Regions from separate parts of the Staphylococcus lutrae genome, predicted to be linked through region 2. Evidence: predicted binding sites of a transcription regulator. Region 2 holds the regulator's gene; the other holds the start of a gene.
The links. The regulator LexA, encoded in region 2, represses DNA repair genes until DNA is damaged. The targets are predictions, from matches to a motif close to CGAACATATGTTCG.

Region 1 (8,750 bases), 360 kb from region 2:
CGCAATAGTAAGGTCACATACCACTTGTAAGACGTTGCCACCACCAATCGCATAGCCTTTAACCATGGCAATGACAGGTTTAGGAATCACGCGAATCAAACGTTGTAAATCCAATACATTCAAACGTGGGATTTGATCATCGCCGACATACCCTCCATGTCCGCGCACTTTCTGATCTCCCCCTGAACAAAAGGCTTTATCCCCCTCACCTGTCAAAATGATGACACCAATACGCGCATCATCTCTTGCACGTGTAAATGCATCAATCATTTCTTGGACTGTGTTCGGTGTAAACGCATTATGTACTTCGGGACGATTGATAGTCACTTTCGCTATCCCTTCAAAAAACTCATATTTTATTTCTTTATATTCTTTTAATGTTTCCCATTGTCTCTCCATGGTCGACCTCCTCTAGTTAAGCTTTTATAAACGCTAATAGTATTGTATCAAATTTAGCCGCATCTTCCACATTTATCGTATGCCCTACTTGTGCAACAACAGATAGATCAACTTGTGTTAAGTGATTGACCATCTCCCGAGCAATGTGAACAAACTTTTCATCCCATTCACCTACAATCAATTGCACAGGGCATTTTAAACGAGACAACTCAGGCCATAGGTTAGGCATATGACCTGTTCCATAATCTCGTAAAGCCTTTGCTAAGCGCTGTGGGTGTTGCGCAAGTCTCAGTTGACGGATGTCCTGGCGTTGGGCATCAGGTAAAAATCGCTGTGTCTGAAACAATGGCAATTGTTCCCAATCATTAACAAACACTTCTATGTTGGCCAATTCCAAAACACGTGCACGCGCGGCATCGACTTGTTGGCGCTCGATACGTGCACGTTCATCTTGAATGCCCGGCGAACCACTCTCTAATATCAACCCAGCCAGAAAATCTGGATGTTTCAATGCATAATATAATGCCACCCGTGCCCCCATTGAGTAGCCATGTAAGTAAATCGTATAGGATGGAAATAAACTGAAGACTTGATGCAATTGCGCTACGATAAAGTCAAAGTCCCAAGTGATTTCTAACGATGTATCATCTTGACCGTGCCCCGGCAAGTCTATACATAGCACGTGTGCTTCTTTCGATAACGGTTGAATATGGGCATCAAAAACACGTTGATCACTTATAAACCCGTGCAATAACACGAGCACATCTTTTGTATCTTTTTGCGCTTCGTACCAATTATAATGTAACATTGACCACTTCTCCCAATTTTTGGTATAGCTTTTGATGCGCTTCGTAATTGCCCTCACGACTTGTAATGACTTCAAATAAAGTAGATGTCATCGTTTCTAATGAACTATATTCAAACGATTGCAAGTCTTGAAAACGTTTGAAATTAAAATGATAAAGCATTGCTGTATGTTCAAAATCCAAACCTGTCGGCGTACCAAATAGACGTTCAAAATAATCAGACGCGCCTTCCTTTTGTGGTAAATATGAAAAGATACCACCACCGTCATTATTTAACAGGACAATATTCATATGAATATCATTTAATTTTGACATTAAAAGCCCGTTCATATCATGATAAAAAGCAATATCGCCAATTAAAAGCGTCACTTTTTGATGAACTGCCATCCCTAAAGCTGTAGAAACAACCCCGTCAATCCCATTCGCTCCTCGATTAGCATAAATGCGCGCTTGATGTTCAATGTATAGATTGTCTATATCACGAATAGGCATGCTGTTGCTGACGAACAATGCATCATCCGCACTTAATTTGTCCAACAAACGGCTCACATAAGCCGCTTCATCCGTTGCCGACTTTTGATGTGCTTTGATCGTTATACGCGCTTGTTCTTCCATACTTTGCCATTGGCGTAACCACATTTTTCTGTACGCAGCAGGAATCTCTCCTAAAGATCTAAAAAAGTCATTGGCAGACATTTCATAGTAGTAATCCGGCGTTTTAGGAAATGCGTCAATATCCACACTGTTTTGTACTAAAATTTGTGTCGCATCCGTCGTTTTCAACCAATGATTTAACTTTTTAGAAACGACTGGTTTACCAACACGAATCACGAAATCGGCTTTCAGTTCAAGGCCGCCACGCAACAATAAATCATAAGTGCCTATCACATTCGGGTGTTGTGTCGCACGTATCCCATTTAACGGGTCGGCGAGTATTGGCAAATCATAAATCGTTGCAAACGTTAAAATTTGGGAAATATCCTGATGTTGCATATCCCCTACAATAATCAAGCCTTTAGATTGCTTAAGTACAGGAAGAATCGCACTGAAATCCATCATTTTTTGATAATGTGGACGTGCATACGTATGTGACGTTAACAAATCTTGTCGAGAAATATCAGGTGTCAATGGTTCACGAAATGGTAAATTAAAATGAACGGGCCCTTGATGAGGACCGTCAAAGAACTGACTCGCCTTTTGCAATTGAAAGTCATTCGCTTCCAACGTATGTACCGTTCCATCTGCAATAGGAAGATCAAATTGAAAACGCACATAATTTTGAAACATGTTGACTTGATCGATCGCTTGAGGTGCACCCACTCCCCTTAATTCATGTGGTCGATCACTCGTTAAAATAATTAACGGCAATCGACTAATATGACTTTCTGCGATGGCTGGTACATAGTTGGCAGAAGCCGTTCCCGAAGTACAAACCAGTGCCACTGGACGTTGACTCCCTTTCATCAAACCGAGCGCGAAAAAAGCAGCACTTCTTTCGTCAGGATGAATCCATGTTTGAATATCGGGATGACACTCAAATGCTAAAGCTAAAGGTGTCGAACGTGAGCCAGGACTGATGACCGCCTCGCGCAATCCATAGGCATATAATTCTGATACAAAATGAAAGACTTGTTCTGTTAGAAAGCGCTGATTAGTCATATTCATTCACCCCTAAAGCTACCATCATCGGTTTAAATTTTAATGCGGTTTCAGCAACTTCTTCTGCCGCATTTGAATCTTTAACAATCCCCGCACCAGCAAACAATAAGGCTTGTTGGTGATTCATTAACATCGAACGAATTGCAACTATAAATTCACAGTCATCATACATATCAATCATCCCTACTGGTGCACCATACAATCCACGCGCTCCGAATTCATGGGCTTCAATGTAGTCTAATGCACGCGCCTTAGGATATCCTCCTAAAGCAGGTGTCGGATGTAAGTCGTCTATCAATTCAATGTAAGAAGAATGGGCTAACGGTCCACCAATTTCTGTGTATAAATGATACAAATGATCATTTTTAAGTACTTGAGGCTCACGATTATAATTGGCATATTGAATAAAAGGTCGAATATCTTCTAATATGCTCTCAACCACAATATCGTGTTCGATCAAATTTTTCTTGTTTTTCAGCAATGCCTCAATGCGCGCTTGATCTTGCGCCTCATCATTCGTTCTTGGAATCGTTCCTGCAACGGCTTTTGTATACAACGTGCCTGCTGTCACTCTAAATAATTGCTCTGGTGTTTGAGAAATAAAAATGTCCTCTTCTGATTCTAAAACAAACAGATAACTGTTTTTTTCGTTTTTGAGCGCACGATGTAACACTGCACCAATCTCGATATCTACATCAAATTGAATCATACGCCGACGCGAAAGGACAATTTTTTCATCATCTGCCAATTTTTCTGTTGTGGCTGCAACCAATGCCTCCCACTCATCTTTATAAATATCTTCAATACGCTTAATATGCGGAGGTGTAACGTTTTGGACCTCCACGCGTGTTAAATGATTTAATTTATCAACTAATTTATTAAATTGCTCAATCGAAAACGTTTCTTTCTGAACAGTATATGTCAAAAACGTCTCTTGATTGACTTGCGAGATTAAAACTTCAGGCAAAATAAAATGATTCACACCAAAACGACGCCATTCGTCCCCCATGCGTTTGTTCGAAAATTGGAAACCTCCGCAAATTCGTAAATGATGGCGTTCAGAATCAGGATGAATTAACGCAATGTTATTTTTAAACTTCTCCCATTCTTTAAAAATTGAGCGTTTATTTGTGAAATCATTTTTTATTTTTGTTGCAACACGGTATCCGAAAAACGAGGTTTCGTTATCATTTAAACGGAAATAGAAACGATCTCCTGCATCTTTTTTTGACATATCAAACAATGTAATAGGATCTATCGGTTGATCAAGCTTGATTTCAACTGAGACCCATTGTTGCTTTGTTTGTTGTACCGCGTCGATGATTGCCTGTTCGCAGACATCAACACTCATCCCATACTCACTTCTTTCATCATAATCAAGTTTTTTCCATTATTACATTCTAACATTTTTACAGAAGAATGTATGCCCAAGTGTCTTTTCCATAACATTATTATTGATTTCATAGAAGAACTTTTTTATAATGTCAATGTAATATAAATATTATAAAAAAGAGGTTGACTTACATGACATCTCAATTTGAAAAACATTCAACGTTTCACAAATATTGGCAACTCATGCGTCCTCATACGTTAACCGCGTCAGTGGTTCCTGTTTTAGTGGGAACAGCCACGGCGAAACTTTTTTTATTGGGCAGTGAGGACCACCTTCATTTTGGATTATTCATCGCTATGTTGTTATCATGTTTACTTATTCAAGCAGCAACGAACATGTTCAATGAGTACTACGACTATAAAAAAGGATTAGACGACCACGAGTCCGTGGGTATTGGTGGTGCAATTGTCCGAAATGGCATGACACCCCAACACGTATTCCAGCTGGCCATTATTTTTTATGTGATTGCCGCAATACTCGGACTTTACTTAGCAATCCAAAGTTCTTTTTGGCTTATTCCAGTCGGTCTTTTATGTATGGCCATAGGATATTTGTACACTGGCGGTCCTTTTCCAATCTCATGGACACCTTTAGGAGAACTTTTCTCAGGTGTATTTATGGGAATGATTATTGTCGTCATCGCTTTTTACATACAAACCGGTCAACTTCAAAGTTACGCCTTTTGGATAAGTATTCCTATCGTTATCACAATTGGTTTAATCAACATGTCGAACAATATTCGTGACCGTGTTAAAGACCGTCAAAGTGGTAGACGTACATTGCCTATTTTATTAGGTAAACGAGGATCACTCCTCTTTTTAGCGGTATTCTATGCAATTGCTTACCTTTTTGTCGTTTATACTGCATTTTTCAAAGATGGGGGGTCGCTGTTCTACTTACTCGCATTACTCAGCTTCCCATTACCCGTTAAAGTGTATCGCCGTTTCCAGAAAAACGATACACCGCAAACCATGATGCCTGCGATGGCCGCTGCTGGGAAAACCAATACCTTATTCGGCGTGTTATATGCACTTGGTATTTATATCAGTGCCTTGTTAGGCGGCGTCTAGTTTTTAAGCGAATAACCGTTGAAACGAAGTCTTGATTCATATTCAAGACTTCGATTTTTTTACGCCTTTTAATCCGCTATTACACTAAATTATATACTATTTCTATCTCATTCTACCACCCTCATTTGAACAGATACAAAACATCCCTTTCATTTCGCCCTTGTTTCATGATTGTTTTCTAATCTTCTGAGACCTGAATGAGTTGGTGACGCGGATTAAAAAATTGACGATACATTAAATAGGTTGCCACTAATGCTGAAACAATCGTTGCCGTCGTATGAATAAAGACGACCATTAACTGAAACTTAATCGCTTGCATCGGTGGCACACCTGCGATAATCATCCCCGTCATCATACCGGGTATCGATACGAGACCGTATGTTTTTACTGAGTCAATCGTCGGGACAATCGCCACTTTAATACTTTCCCGAATCGCATCTTTGGCCGCAATTGCAGGGCTCGCACCTAAAGAGAGTTTAGCCTCTATCATATCTGTTTCTTTTGTAAAAATGCGATTTAAATTTTGGTAACTTAAATTAATCGCAATCATCCCATTACTCCCGACCATACCGGCTACAGGTATGATTTCATTTGGAGTAAAATTAATCGCCCCTGTTAATAACACACCACCTAAAGACAAGGTTGCGCCTGTCAAAATACCTGCCAAAGAAATCCAAAAGGCATGCTTCACAACGACGGGTTGACGCTTTTTCGTATTCGCAGCCGCATTGATCATGATCACTAAAATCAAGGTAAGTACAATCCACACTTGTTCTAATTTAAATACAAATTCTAGTAAATATCCGATAATCACCAATTGAATCACCGCTCGTATCGCGGCAATGATCAGATCTTTCGCAATATGTAACTTTTCTTTGAATGAGACGATAATAGGAATGAACAATAATAAAGACGTCAGTAATAAAGAAGTGGTGCTCATCACATCAATCGCTCCTCCTTTGCTATCGATCCATGCTGTATTTCAATTTTACGATGAAACTGCCGCTGACTTTGATCGGTATTGTGTGTAATCCACAATACAGACATCCCTTTTTCTACTAAATCAAATACAAGCTTTTCAATTTGACGACTGTTTTTATCATCCAATGCACTCGTCGCTTCATCGAGCATGAGCAAATCAGGTGTAAACATGAGCTGGCGTACAATTGTAATACGCTGTTTCTCGCCCCCGGACATATTTTGCACTTTATCCGACAGTCGATACTTTTTCAATCCTACCTTCGCCATTAATGATTTGGCTTTTGCTTTATCAAAAGGCTCACGACGCACTTGTGCCGGAAAAGCTAAATTATCTCGAATCGTTCCACTAAGTAATGTAACACTTTGTGGTAAATAACTGATATGTTGCCTTAACATTTCTGGTTTATACTGGTCGTAACTTTTACCTTTAAAACACAAATCACCTTCAGTCGGGCTCAACAAATCTGCAATCACTTTTAACAAAGTACTCTTACCACTTCCAGAAGGCCCAACCACTGCGATTGCTTCACCACTTTCAACATGAATATTCACTTGCTTCAAAATATGGCGTTGCGCGATTTGATAACTCACATTCGTTAATTCAAGCATGTATTTTCTCTCCATTTCGGTATGTCATATAGTGATAACGATGGCCATAGCGTTCTTTTTGCAGGCACACTCGAAAACCTAACCTCTGATACAATTGATGCGCCACTGTATGATGCACATCACAATTCAATGCCCACGTCACTTCTGGTTTTGTACACAACTGATGATTGATCAATTTTGTCGCAATCCCACGCCCCCGATATTACGGGAAAGTCGCAACCGCTTCAATATAAAAATCATCGTGCTCCGCTTCCATTTGAGGGAGTGGCGTTCCATGTTGCAATAACAGCGGTCGCTCTAACGATAACTGTCGCCATGCTTGCTCATAATCTGCTTCGCACTGACCCGGATAGGACACACTCCCATCCCCGCCACTTGTCCTTCTATCTCGTAAACATCCACATGTTGAATATGCGTCCGATATTTGACTTCAGTGGTACTTCTCATCACCGCATCTATGACAAGGTCTGCGGGATAACGTTGGACGATTTCAAGATCCATATCTTGCCAAATGATATACGTTAATTGTGCAATCGCATGTGCATCTTGAGGCGTCGCTTTCCTAATCATACGCATCCACCTTTTCATCAGACCATTCATATTTCAGCCTATTTAACATCATCTTTAAAAACATCTCCTTTTAAACACAAATGTTTGCTTCATACTTTTCAAAACAGAACATATGTTCTATAATCAAGTGGAGGTGATTTTTATGCAAGATCAAACGCTTCCTAAAGCATATCAATGTGAAACAGATTATCGAAAAATTCCTAGGCAGTATCTCAATGCACGCATACCTAAAGGGAGAGGTATCGTCAAATGGGCGCCTTTTGCTACACTACCCGAACAATTTGAAGCCATCAAACAATTCGAACAACAACAACTTAAAATTGACCGCCCTCTCCTAAGTGAAGACCAATTCATCGAAATGAATCAAACCTTACATTTCAAAATTGCTAAAAATGCTTACAGCTACATTCGTTATTGGCGTAATGGACATATCCACACCGCTCAAGGTTATATTGCAAGCATCGATATGTTAAATAATGAACTCCTACTCACCAATGAAAAACGAACAAATCAAGTCGTCATCGGATTAAATGAACTGTACGCAATTGAATAGCGGTGATCATAAGGAAAAACCATACTTTTTAAACCACTTTTCCTAATGATATCCTATACCCATATTTCGGATAAATGGGTCATCAATTTGAATTTTTTTATTTTCTCCAACATTTCCGACACATTCACAGCCAACGCAAAACACAGTAAATGCAACAATCCAGTCACATTTACTGTGTTAAATTTAACCATGAAAAATCAATAGAATGACCACCGCTACAATTTGAGCAACCGTTGTTGTAATGATTCGACGTGTATACATATAACTCGCCCCCAACAACAACTGGCAAATAAAGATAAAGACTACAATCCACCATTGATCCAAATAAATAAAGAATGACGCTGAAAAAATCGCACTCAAAAATACAGCAAGCCATGGTTTCGAAGTAAGGCGTAGCATTTCCTTTTGCAAAATTGTACGTACATAAAGCTCATGGCAAGGCATGACAAATAATAATGTAACGAGCACTTGCCATTTAAAATATACCCCTGTCGCAGATAATTGCTTAATCAGTGAAGGATATGTGAGACTTGATGTCATCCAAGAAAAAATCACTTGTACGAGTACGAGTGCCACCCCCGTTGCCAATCCAATCGCAATAGATGTTAATAAACGCTTTGAAGCAAAATCTCTTTGATAAAAGACATAGCTAATCCCTGCGATTAACATAATACCTGTGTAGAGTTGCCAATAAACTTCCTGCTCTCCCC
Region 2 (8,750 bases):
TGAGTTACAGTGCGATAAGTAACACGATGATTAGTGCACTGATGCAACATCAGTATGAGCTCGCAGGTGAAATGATGGAACAAGATGGGTTGCACGAGCCATATCGTCAACCTTTGATTCGTGATTTTGAACATGTGAAAACGATTGCGCATCATTATGAGGCGTATGCGACTGTGATTTCAGGGGCTGGACCAACGATCTTAACAATGATCAAAAAAGAAAAGAGTGGTCCACTTGTACGTGCATTAAATCAAAAAATAGCAAATTGCCATTCAGAATTAGTGACAGTGAACACAACAGGTGTAAAAATGAAAGTAAGTCGAATAGAAGAATAGCAATGAATGATGATAAGAACAGGGGTTGGATTTTAAGTATACATTCAACCTCTGTTTTTGAGCTTTTAATTTTAAATTTAAATCGTTTAGTGTAAGATAAAATCAAATTGAAAGGAGATTGAATGATGAAACCTGATTTAATCGTGATGGACATGGATGACACGTTGATGACTTCAGACAACCGTGTCTCTGTCAAAACAAAAGCGTATTTATTAAAATTACAGGAAAAAGGTGTGAAAATTGCACTAGCTTCCGGGAGACCTACTGAGGGAATGATTCCCACTGCCAAAGCATTAAAAATGGATCAATTTGGTAGCTATATTATGAGTTACAACGGGGCACAAACATTAGATTTATCCAAGGATGAAGTTGTTGAAAAACAGATGATTGATAAAGAAGAATTTGATAAAATCGTGGACTTTTGTCGTGAAAAAGGGTTCTTTATACTGACTTATCATGAGGGGCATATCATACATGAGGGCGAACATGAATACATGAACATCGAATCTGAATTGACAGGCTTACCAATGAAGAAAGTGACTGATATTAAAGCATATATCCAAAACCCTGTTCCTAAAGCAATGGGTGTCGATTATGAAAAAAATATTCAAGCATGTATTGCAACGATGGGGTCTTCGTTTGATCATGCGATTGATGTGACGACGAGTAAACCCTTTTTCTTAGAATTTATGAGCAAAGGTGTGTCAAAAGGGGCAGCAATTACGAAATTGGCCAAACGATTAGATTTAGATGTAAATCAAATGGTTGCTTTCGGGGATAGCGCGAATGACATTGAAATGTTCAAAGTAGTTGGAAAGTCTGTCGCAATGGAAAATGCTTCAGAAAAAGTGAAAAGTTACGCGGATATGATCACTAAAAGTAACGATGAAGAGGGAATTCCATACGCTTTGGACCAAATTTTATCGTAAGTCTTTAGTGTATACACAGCAGATTTTCAAATCATTCGTTTTAATCAAATTAAAAAATATAAAAAGCTTGACGGGGACAGGCGATTGGAAGGTATAGAGTACCATTGTTTAGCCACTGCCCCGTTAAGCCCTACTGTTTGTTATTTTGCAGTATGTGTCCACTCATGTTTACCACGATGGCGTTTAACATGTGCGTACACTTGATCTGCAGCATAATCTAAATTGGTGTACACTGTAATCGCAAATGCTGATTGAGATGCTTCAAAATCGGTTTCTAAATATAATTCTTTTAAATGATTGAAGAGGTGATCCATCTGTTCATGAGTTAAGCTACTGTATTCTCTCAATGTACGCTTCAACAATTGTCCCTTTTTTTCTTCGATAACTTGTACGACAATGACAAAACGTTCCTCTGTTTTTAAAACATCATCGAAAAGGTTTGTTTGTCCTATCATTGCATGCCCCACCTTTACAATTTGTTAATTTAATTATACATGAAATGATGCTACTAGGAAATGGAAGATCTAGGGATTAAATTAAGAAAAATCCATATCCATTAGGAAGAAATGATAAAAACAGCGATGAAGGCAACTATTGATATAGCGCACTTCATCGCTGTTTTTTAATCATTCGTCTCGATTGGATTCGTGTATACTTAAATCAATGTCCTCAAGTGGAATAATACGGGTTTTATTAATGATTTTGTGAACAATATAAACGCCGATAAGAATGAAAATAGGTAAAAAGTTTTGTGCCAATTTAGGTAAATCGAAATGGATTAACGCTTCTGACGAGCTACCGAAAACTAAAAATAGTAATATTGCAATGACAATAATAGGGCCAACTGGGAAAAATGGTGCCTGATATGGCAACAGTTGATGAATGTCCTTTTGTTGTTTCTTTATCGCGCGACGTAATCTAATTTGAGCAATGATACTAGATGCCCATACGAAAGTGACAAGTGCACCAATAATATTCAGTAACCCCATCACACTTTGTGGATTGAAATTGGCATAAGTAATCACAGCAGCAATAAAAATAAACGTTGTAAACAAAGCACGTAACGGCAATTGTGAGCGTGGGCTAACCTTGCCTAGAAAACGAGGTGCTTGTTTTGCTTGGCTCAAAGAAAATAGCATTCGACTCGTAGTGAAAACGCCTGAATTGGCTGCTGATAATAATGACGTTAAAATAACAGTGTTGATGACAGAGGCAGCAAAAGCAATACCCACTCTATCAAAAACGATAGTGAACGGACTCTGTGCGATTGAACCGCCTTCGTTTAACAATGTTGGATCCGTGTAGGATAAAATTGCAGAAATGACTGCAATAGATAGCACGTAGAACAGTAAAATACGCCAAAATACTTGTTTGATCGCACGTGGCATGGATTTTCTAGGATGATCGGATTCACCAGCTGTTACGGCCACGACCTCGGTACCGCCCACTGAAAATCCTGCTATTAATAGTACGCTTAAAAATCCTGAGATTCCACCCACAAATGGGGCTTCTCCAGTCGTAAAATGACTAAATCCATAATAATGACCGCCTAGAATGCCAAAAATCATTAAAATACCTAATATGATGAAAATGATAATTGTCACGACTTTGATAAGGGATAGCCAAAACTCTGCTTCACCAAATGCTTTTACAGTAAAAACATTGATTGTAAAAAGGAGTACTAAGAATATTAAACTCCAAACAAGCGGTGAGAAGAAATGGAATGTGCTCCAATAATTAATCACGCTTGAGGCAACGATAATATCAACACTTGTAACCAACGACCAGATTGTCCAATACAACCATCCCATTGTAAAGCCGAGTGATGGATCTACAAAACGTGTTGCATAACTACTGAACGCACCAGAAACAGGATAAAATGTTGCCATTTCTCCAATGGATGACATCAAAAAATATAACATGACCCCAATGACTAAATAAGCTAAAATAGCACCACCAGGACCTGCTTGTGCGATAACTCCGCCGGTAGCTACAAATAAACCTGTTCCGATTGCACCTCCGATAGCGATCATGGTGATATGCCTAGATTGGAGCCCTCTACTTAAGTTTTTTTCTTCCATATATATCTTCTCCTCAAAAATTAACTTTCTACTTATTTTACTTGTAAAGTAACAGACTTTCAATAGAAAATTTAAGGCTTTAAAGCGATAAATTATTTATTAGTGAAGTTGTGTGTTTATTTGCGCACAAAAAAGCCAAATGCACTGACGTCATTTGGCTTTTGTCGTATTTTAATTATTGTTAAGGTAACAGTCATTTAAATTCACTTATTAAGACAAATCAAAAGCGTCTCAATAATTGGGATTGAAAATGATTTTAATTATTTTGTTTCTCTGTGTAAAGTGTGCTTGTTTAATCTTGGGCAATATTTCATCATTTCAATACGCTCAGGATTAGTTCGTTTGTTTTTAGTTGTGATATAGTTACGATCACCACATTCAGTACATGCTAATGTTACATTTACGCGCATGGGTAGGACCTCCTTTTCAATTGAAACTATTACGATTTAATATTTTAGCATGGTGACAGCATTTTGCCAACTCTTTTTTATTTTAATTTAAATTAAAGGCTTGTCAAAGTAAAGTAAGGTATGCTAATATATAAAACGTAACTATTACGATTTGTAAGGAGTGTTCATATAAATGGCTAAAAAGTCAAAAATTGCTAAAGAGCAAAAAAGAGAAGCAATGGTAGCGAAATATGCTGAAATTAGAAGAGAACTTAAAGCAAAAGGTGATTACGAAGGATTAAGAAAATTACCTAGAGATGCGTCACCGACACGTTTAACACGTAGATGTAAAGTGACAGGACGCCCACGTGGTGTTTTGAGAAAATTTGAAATGTCCCGTATTGCGTTTAGAGAACATGCACATAAAGGACAAATTCCTGGCGTGAAAAAATCAAGCTGGTAAACAAAAAGACCTCTTTAATTTACTTTATTTCATGAAGATAGTATATTATCTAAGAAATAAATGAAATTAAGGAGTTTTTTAATGAAAATTTTTGATTATGAAGACATTCAATTAATACCGAACAAAAGTATAGTTAAAAGTCGTTCAGAAATTGATACATCCATTCAATTTGGACCAAAGCGATTTAAATTACCCGTTGTACCAGCGAATATGCAAACGGTAATGAATGAAAGTGTTGCAGAATGGTTTGCTCAAAATGATTATTTTTATATTATGCATCGTTTTGATGAGACAACACGTTTGTCATTTGTTCAAAAGATGCAGAATCAAGGTTTGTATGCTTCTATCTCAGTTGGTGTGAAGACGGGTGAATTTAAATTTATTGATGCATTAAAAGAAGCAGGCTTGTCACCTGAATATATTACAATCGATATTGCTCATGGTCATTCGGATCAAGTGATTGAAATGATTCAGTATATCAAAAAACAATTACCAGAAGTCTTTGTCATTGCGGGCAACGTCGGTACACCTGAAGGCGTTAGAGAACTTGAAAATGCCGGTGCAGATGCAACAAAGGTCGGTATTGGACCAGGAAGGGTCTGTATTACTAAAATTAAGACAGGTTTTGGCACAGGAGGGTGGCAATTAGCAGCCGTCAATCAATGTAGCAAAGCAGCGCGCAAGCCGATTATTGCTGATGGTGGTATTCGTACACATGGTGACATTGCTAAATCGGTTCGCTTTGGTGCTTCTATGGTCATGATTGGCTCATTGTTTGCTGCGCACGAAGAGTCTCCAGGTGAAACGGTAGAGATTGAAGGTAAGAAATATAAAGAATATTTTGGTAGTGCATCAGAATATCAAAAAGGTGAGCGTAAAAACGTAGAAGGCAAAAAAATGTTTGTGGAACATAAAGGCGCACTTAAAGATACGTTGATTGAAATGCAAGAAGATTTACAAAGTGCAATATCCTACGCCGGGGGTAAAGATGTGGGTGCACTAAGAAAAGTGGATTATGTCATTGTACGTAATTCCATTTTTAATGGAGATCGTGATTAAAAAGGAGTGCGTGATTATCAAAAAATTTCTCTTATTTTTTGTTGGAGGTATGCTCTTATTATTAGCGATACCGTTACAGCCTAATGAAACAATTTCTAAGTTTGCGCAACCAGTAAATCAACAGATTGATCAAATCGTATACGGTAAATCTAATGAAACCGTTTTAAAGACGCCTAAAGAACAAGAATTTGCAATGAGAAATATTCAAATGAATATGAATCGCAAAGCAGTTGAGGCGAAACTAGGCCAGCCTAAAGCTGAAATCGGTAATAAGTATGGAACAAAGTGGTTCGTCTATCATCAAGACTTTAATGACTTTGTCATGGTGAGTTATATCAATCAAAAAGTTCATGGCCTGTATACAAATCAAAATATGATGACCTCAAAAAGCGGTGTGAAATATGGTACAGCAAAAGATGTTGTGAGAGCTGAATTGGGAACACCCATAAAAGGTTTTCATAAAGGACGTACGATTTATGAAATTGACAATGAGGAATATGATGTTTTTGATGATGATGGCATCTATACGACGGTGTTTTATGACAAGCATGAAAATAATCAACTAACGGGAATGTTACAAGTCAGTCATCTGATGGAAAATCAATTAACGCATCAATATGCAGCGCCATCCAATTACTTGAGAGAGAGCTTTGAAAAACAGGATTTTTATTTACTAAATGCTGAAAGGGTTCAAAAAGGATTACATCCGCTTGCATTCTCTGAATCATTGGCAAAAACAGCGAGAAAGCATAGTACGGATATGGCCAAGCACCATTATTTTGACCACACTAATCAACAAGGTGAATCCCCATTTGACCGCATGAAAAAGGATGGCCATCAATATCAAACGGCTGCTGAAAATTTAGCATATGGTCAAACGGATGCGATTTTTGCACATCATGGTTTAATGAACTCATTAGGCCATCGGAAAAATATTTTAAATACAGATGTGACTCAAATTGGTATTGGTGTTGACTTTAATGCTCAGCGTCAACCTTATTGGACTGAAAATTATATCGGGTAACTTAAATGAATAACGATGATGTGTCGATCAAAGCGATTTTACTTGAATCTTTGATCGACGCTTTTTTGTTGAAGCATGTACCCAGAAGATGATTAGAAAAAAGCCACTCGTAAAAAACGAATGGTTTAAAGTGAAGGAGTGATTGAACAAGATTACATTTCTCTAAACAAACCTATAACTTTGCCTAAAACGGTCACATGATCTAAATAAATAGGTTCTAAACTGCTATTTTCAGGTTGTAAACGGTAACGATTTTTTTCTTTGAAGAAACGTTTCACTGTGGCCTCATCCTCTTCTGTCATGGCTACAATAATGTCTCCATTTTCGGCGATGGATTGGCTTCTGACTATAACTTTATCCCCATCTAAAATTCCAGCCTCAATCATACTATCACCGACAACATTTAGAATGAAAATTTGTCCATTATGAGTGGAAGTAAAATGTTCTGGGAGCGGATAATATTCTTCAACATTTTCTATTGCAGAAATAGGTGTTCCCGCTGTTACTTTACCAATCACCGGGACATAAATCGTTTCTTCCATATTGATTGGGTCACCCATCAATTCATTGACAATTTCAATCGCGCGCGGTTTTGTAGGGTCACGACGGATATACCCTTTTTCTTCTAATCGAGATAAATGACCGTGTACTGTAGAACTCGAAGCCAATCCGACTGCTTCTCCAATTTCACGCACACTTGGCGGGTAGCCTTTCATTTGGACGACATGTTTAATGAATTCAAAAATCTCACTTTGTCTTTTTGTTAATTCTCTCATTTCGCACACTCCTTCTTAATTCTGATTGTTGATATTATATCATATTATACGAACAATCACAAACGTTTGTTCGTTAAAGTGTTGACACAGAACACGCGTTCTGTTAAAGTTTTTATACAAACAAACGTTCTAGGAGTGAAAATGATGATTCATATTAAAATTTCAGAGATTTACTTGTTTCTATCTGTTTTTATACTCTCTTCAATCTTATTTTTGTCGTTTTTTCTACTCGCTAGTGAGTCGAGTAAAACAGAACAGACGTACGAGATGACGGACCATCAAATTCGGACAGACCATACACATCAAACTAAAACATACGAACAGGAATACAATAATGGAAAAGAGCAATCTGTTATTGCTGTGACTTTAAGCCATTAATCCACAAAAGGAATGTGTGCTTTTACGGATAGGTGACGTTTTCCTTTCATGATTCAATGGTGTGTACAAAACGCTTGTTGTGGGAGCGTATGGAATATGGCTGATACTGAGATGATTGAATTCAAGATAATATTTAGATTTTAGCGCGCTCCCTCAAATTGCGTATACATTTTATGTGTATAACATAGACTAAAAGTATTTGAACCTCGTCAGATATTTCAACATTAAATGTTTCTATTGTTGTAGGACTCCCCAAAACTTTAAATTCATAAAGACTTCTTGTAGATCAAAGGATGTTTGTACTTAAAACACACATTGAATGAAGTGGTGACTGACTTTTATAACCAATTTAAGTGTTTGGTTTTATAGTGTTTTTCTGTTATATTTTTGTAAAGAATAATACGGAGGAGCACATTTATGCTGAGTAAAGAAAAGTTAAAACGAATTAACGAACTGGCCAAAAAGAAAAAGACAGAGGGTCTCACTGAAACTGAAGCAAAAGAGCAATCTAAGTTGAGAAGTGAGTATTTGGAAGTTTTTAGAAATAGTTTTAAAAGTCAAATTGAACATACAAAAGTCATTGATCCAGAAGGTAATGATGTGACGCCAGAAAAACTTAAAGAGGTGCAAAAGCAAAACCATATTCGAAAATGATTTTGAATAAGCGTGATGAAGTGATGTCATTTATTAGGCTTTAATGTACTGTTTCAGGTATAATGGAAGCATGATGCGGAATCAGAAAGGAAGGAATTATAAATGATTGAACAAAAAGACAGTTTAGCGATTAATACGATACGAGGGTTAAGTATTGACGCTATAGAAGAAGCAAATTCAGGGCACCCAGGTTTACCAATGGGGGCTGCACCAATGGCTTATACATTGTGGACACGTCACCTTAACTTTAATCCTAATTCACATGAGTACTTTAACAGAGATCGATTCGTTTTATCAGCGGGACATGGTTCGGCGTTGTTGTATAGTTTATTACATGTATCAGGTGCATTAGAACTTGATGAGTTAAAACAATTTAGACAATGGGGCTCTAAAACTCCGGGTCACCCAGAATACCGTCACACGAAAGGTGTAGAGATTACAACTGGGCCTCTTGGACAAGGATTTGCGATGTCAGTGGGTATGGCAATGGCAGAGAAACACTTAGCTGCTAAATTTAATAAAGACATTGAAGTTGTCGATCACTATACGTATGTTTTAGCATCTGATGGTGACTTGATGGAAGGGATTTCACATGAAGCGGCTTCACTTGCAGGACATTTAAAATTAGATAAATTAATTACACTTTATGATTCAAACGATAT

Region 1: a site for LexA is predicted at 7,593-7,606, ahead of B5P37_RS09210 (YolD-like family protein). Genes of this name have one in related genera too.

Annotation. Positions count from the first base shown of each region.
Region 1 covers NZ_CP020773.1:1,978,047-1,986,796, reverse strand. Annotated here, with positions in the region: gene menB (1,4-dihydroxy-2-naphthoyl-CoA synthase) at 1-399, opposite strand, end outside; gene menH (2-succinyl-6-hydroxy-2,4-cyclohexadiene-1-carboxylate synthase) at 416-1,207, opposite strand; gene menD (2-succinyl-5-enolpyruvyl-6-hydroxy-3-cyclohexene-1-carboxylic-acid synthase) at 1,194-2,864, opposite strand; gene B5P37_RS09235 (isochorismate synthase) at 2,857-4,215, opposite strand; gene B5P37_RS09230 (1,4-dihydroxy-2-naphthoate polyprenyltransferase) at 4,389-5,327, shown strand; gene B5P37_RS09225 (ABC transporter permease) at 5,506-6,267, opposite strand; gene B5P37_RS09220 (ABC transporter ATP-binding protein) at 6,267-6,917, opposite strand; gene B5P37_RS12180 (hypothetical protein) at 6,910-7,059, opposite strand; gene B5P37_RS12175 (GNAT family N-acetyltransferase) at 7,215-7,487, opposite strand; gene B5P37_RS09210 (YolD-like family protein) at 7,630-8,040, shown strand; gene B5P37_RS09205 (CPBP family glutamic-type intramembrane protease) at 8,224-8,750, opposite strand, start outside.
Region 2 covers NZ_CP020773.1:2,338,571-2,347,320, forward strand. Annotated here, with positions in the region: gene thrB (homoserine kinase) at 1-335, shown strand, start outside; gene B5P37_RS10865 (Cof-type HAD-IIB family hydrolase) at 461-1,264, shown strand; gene B5P37_RS10870 (hypothetical protein) at 1,405-1,719, opposite strand; gene B5P37_RS10875 (amino acid permease) at 1,891-3,345, opposite strand; gene rpmG (50S ribosomal protein L33) at 3,606-3,755, opposite strand; gene rpsN (30S ribosomal protein S14) at 3,928-4,197, shown strand; gene guaC (GMP reductase) at 4,279-5,256, shown strand; gene B5P37_RS10895 (CAP domain-containing protein) at 5,306-6,280, shown strand; gene lexA (transcriptional repressor LexA) at 6,433-7,056, opposite strand; gene sosA (DNA damage-induced cell division inhibitor SosA) at 7,201-7,434, shown strand; gene B5P37_RS10910 (DUF896 domain-containing protein) at 7,855-8,088, shown strand; gene tkt (transketolase) at 8,191-8,750, shown strand, end outside.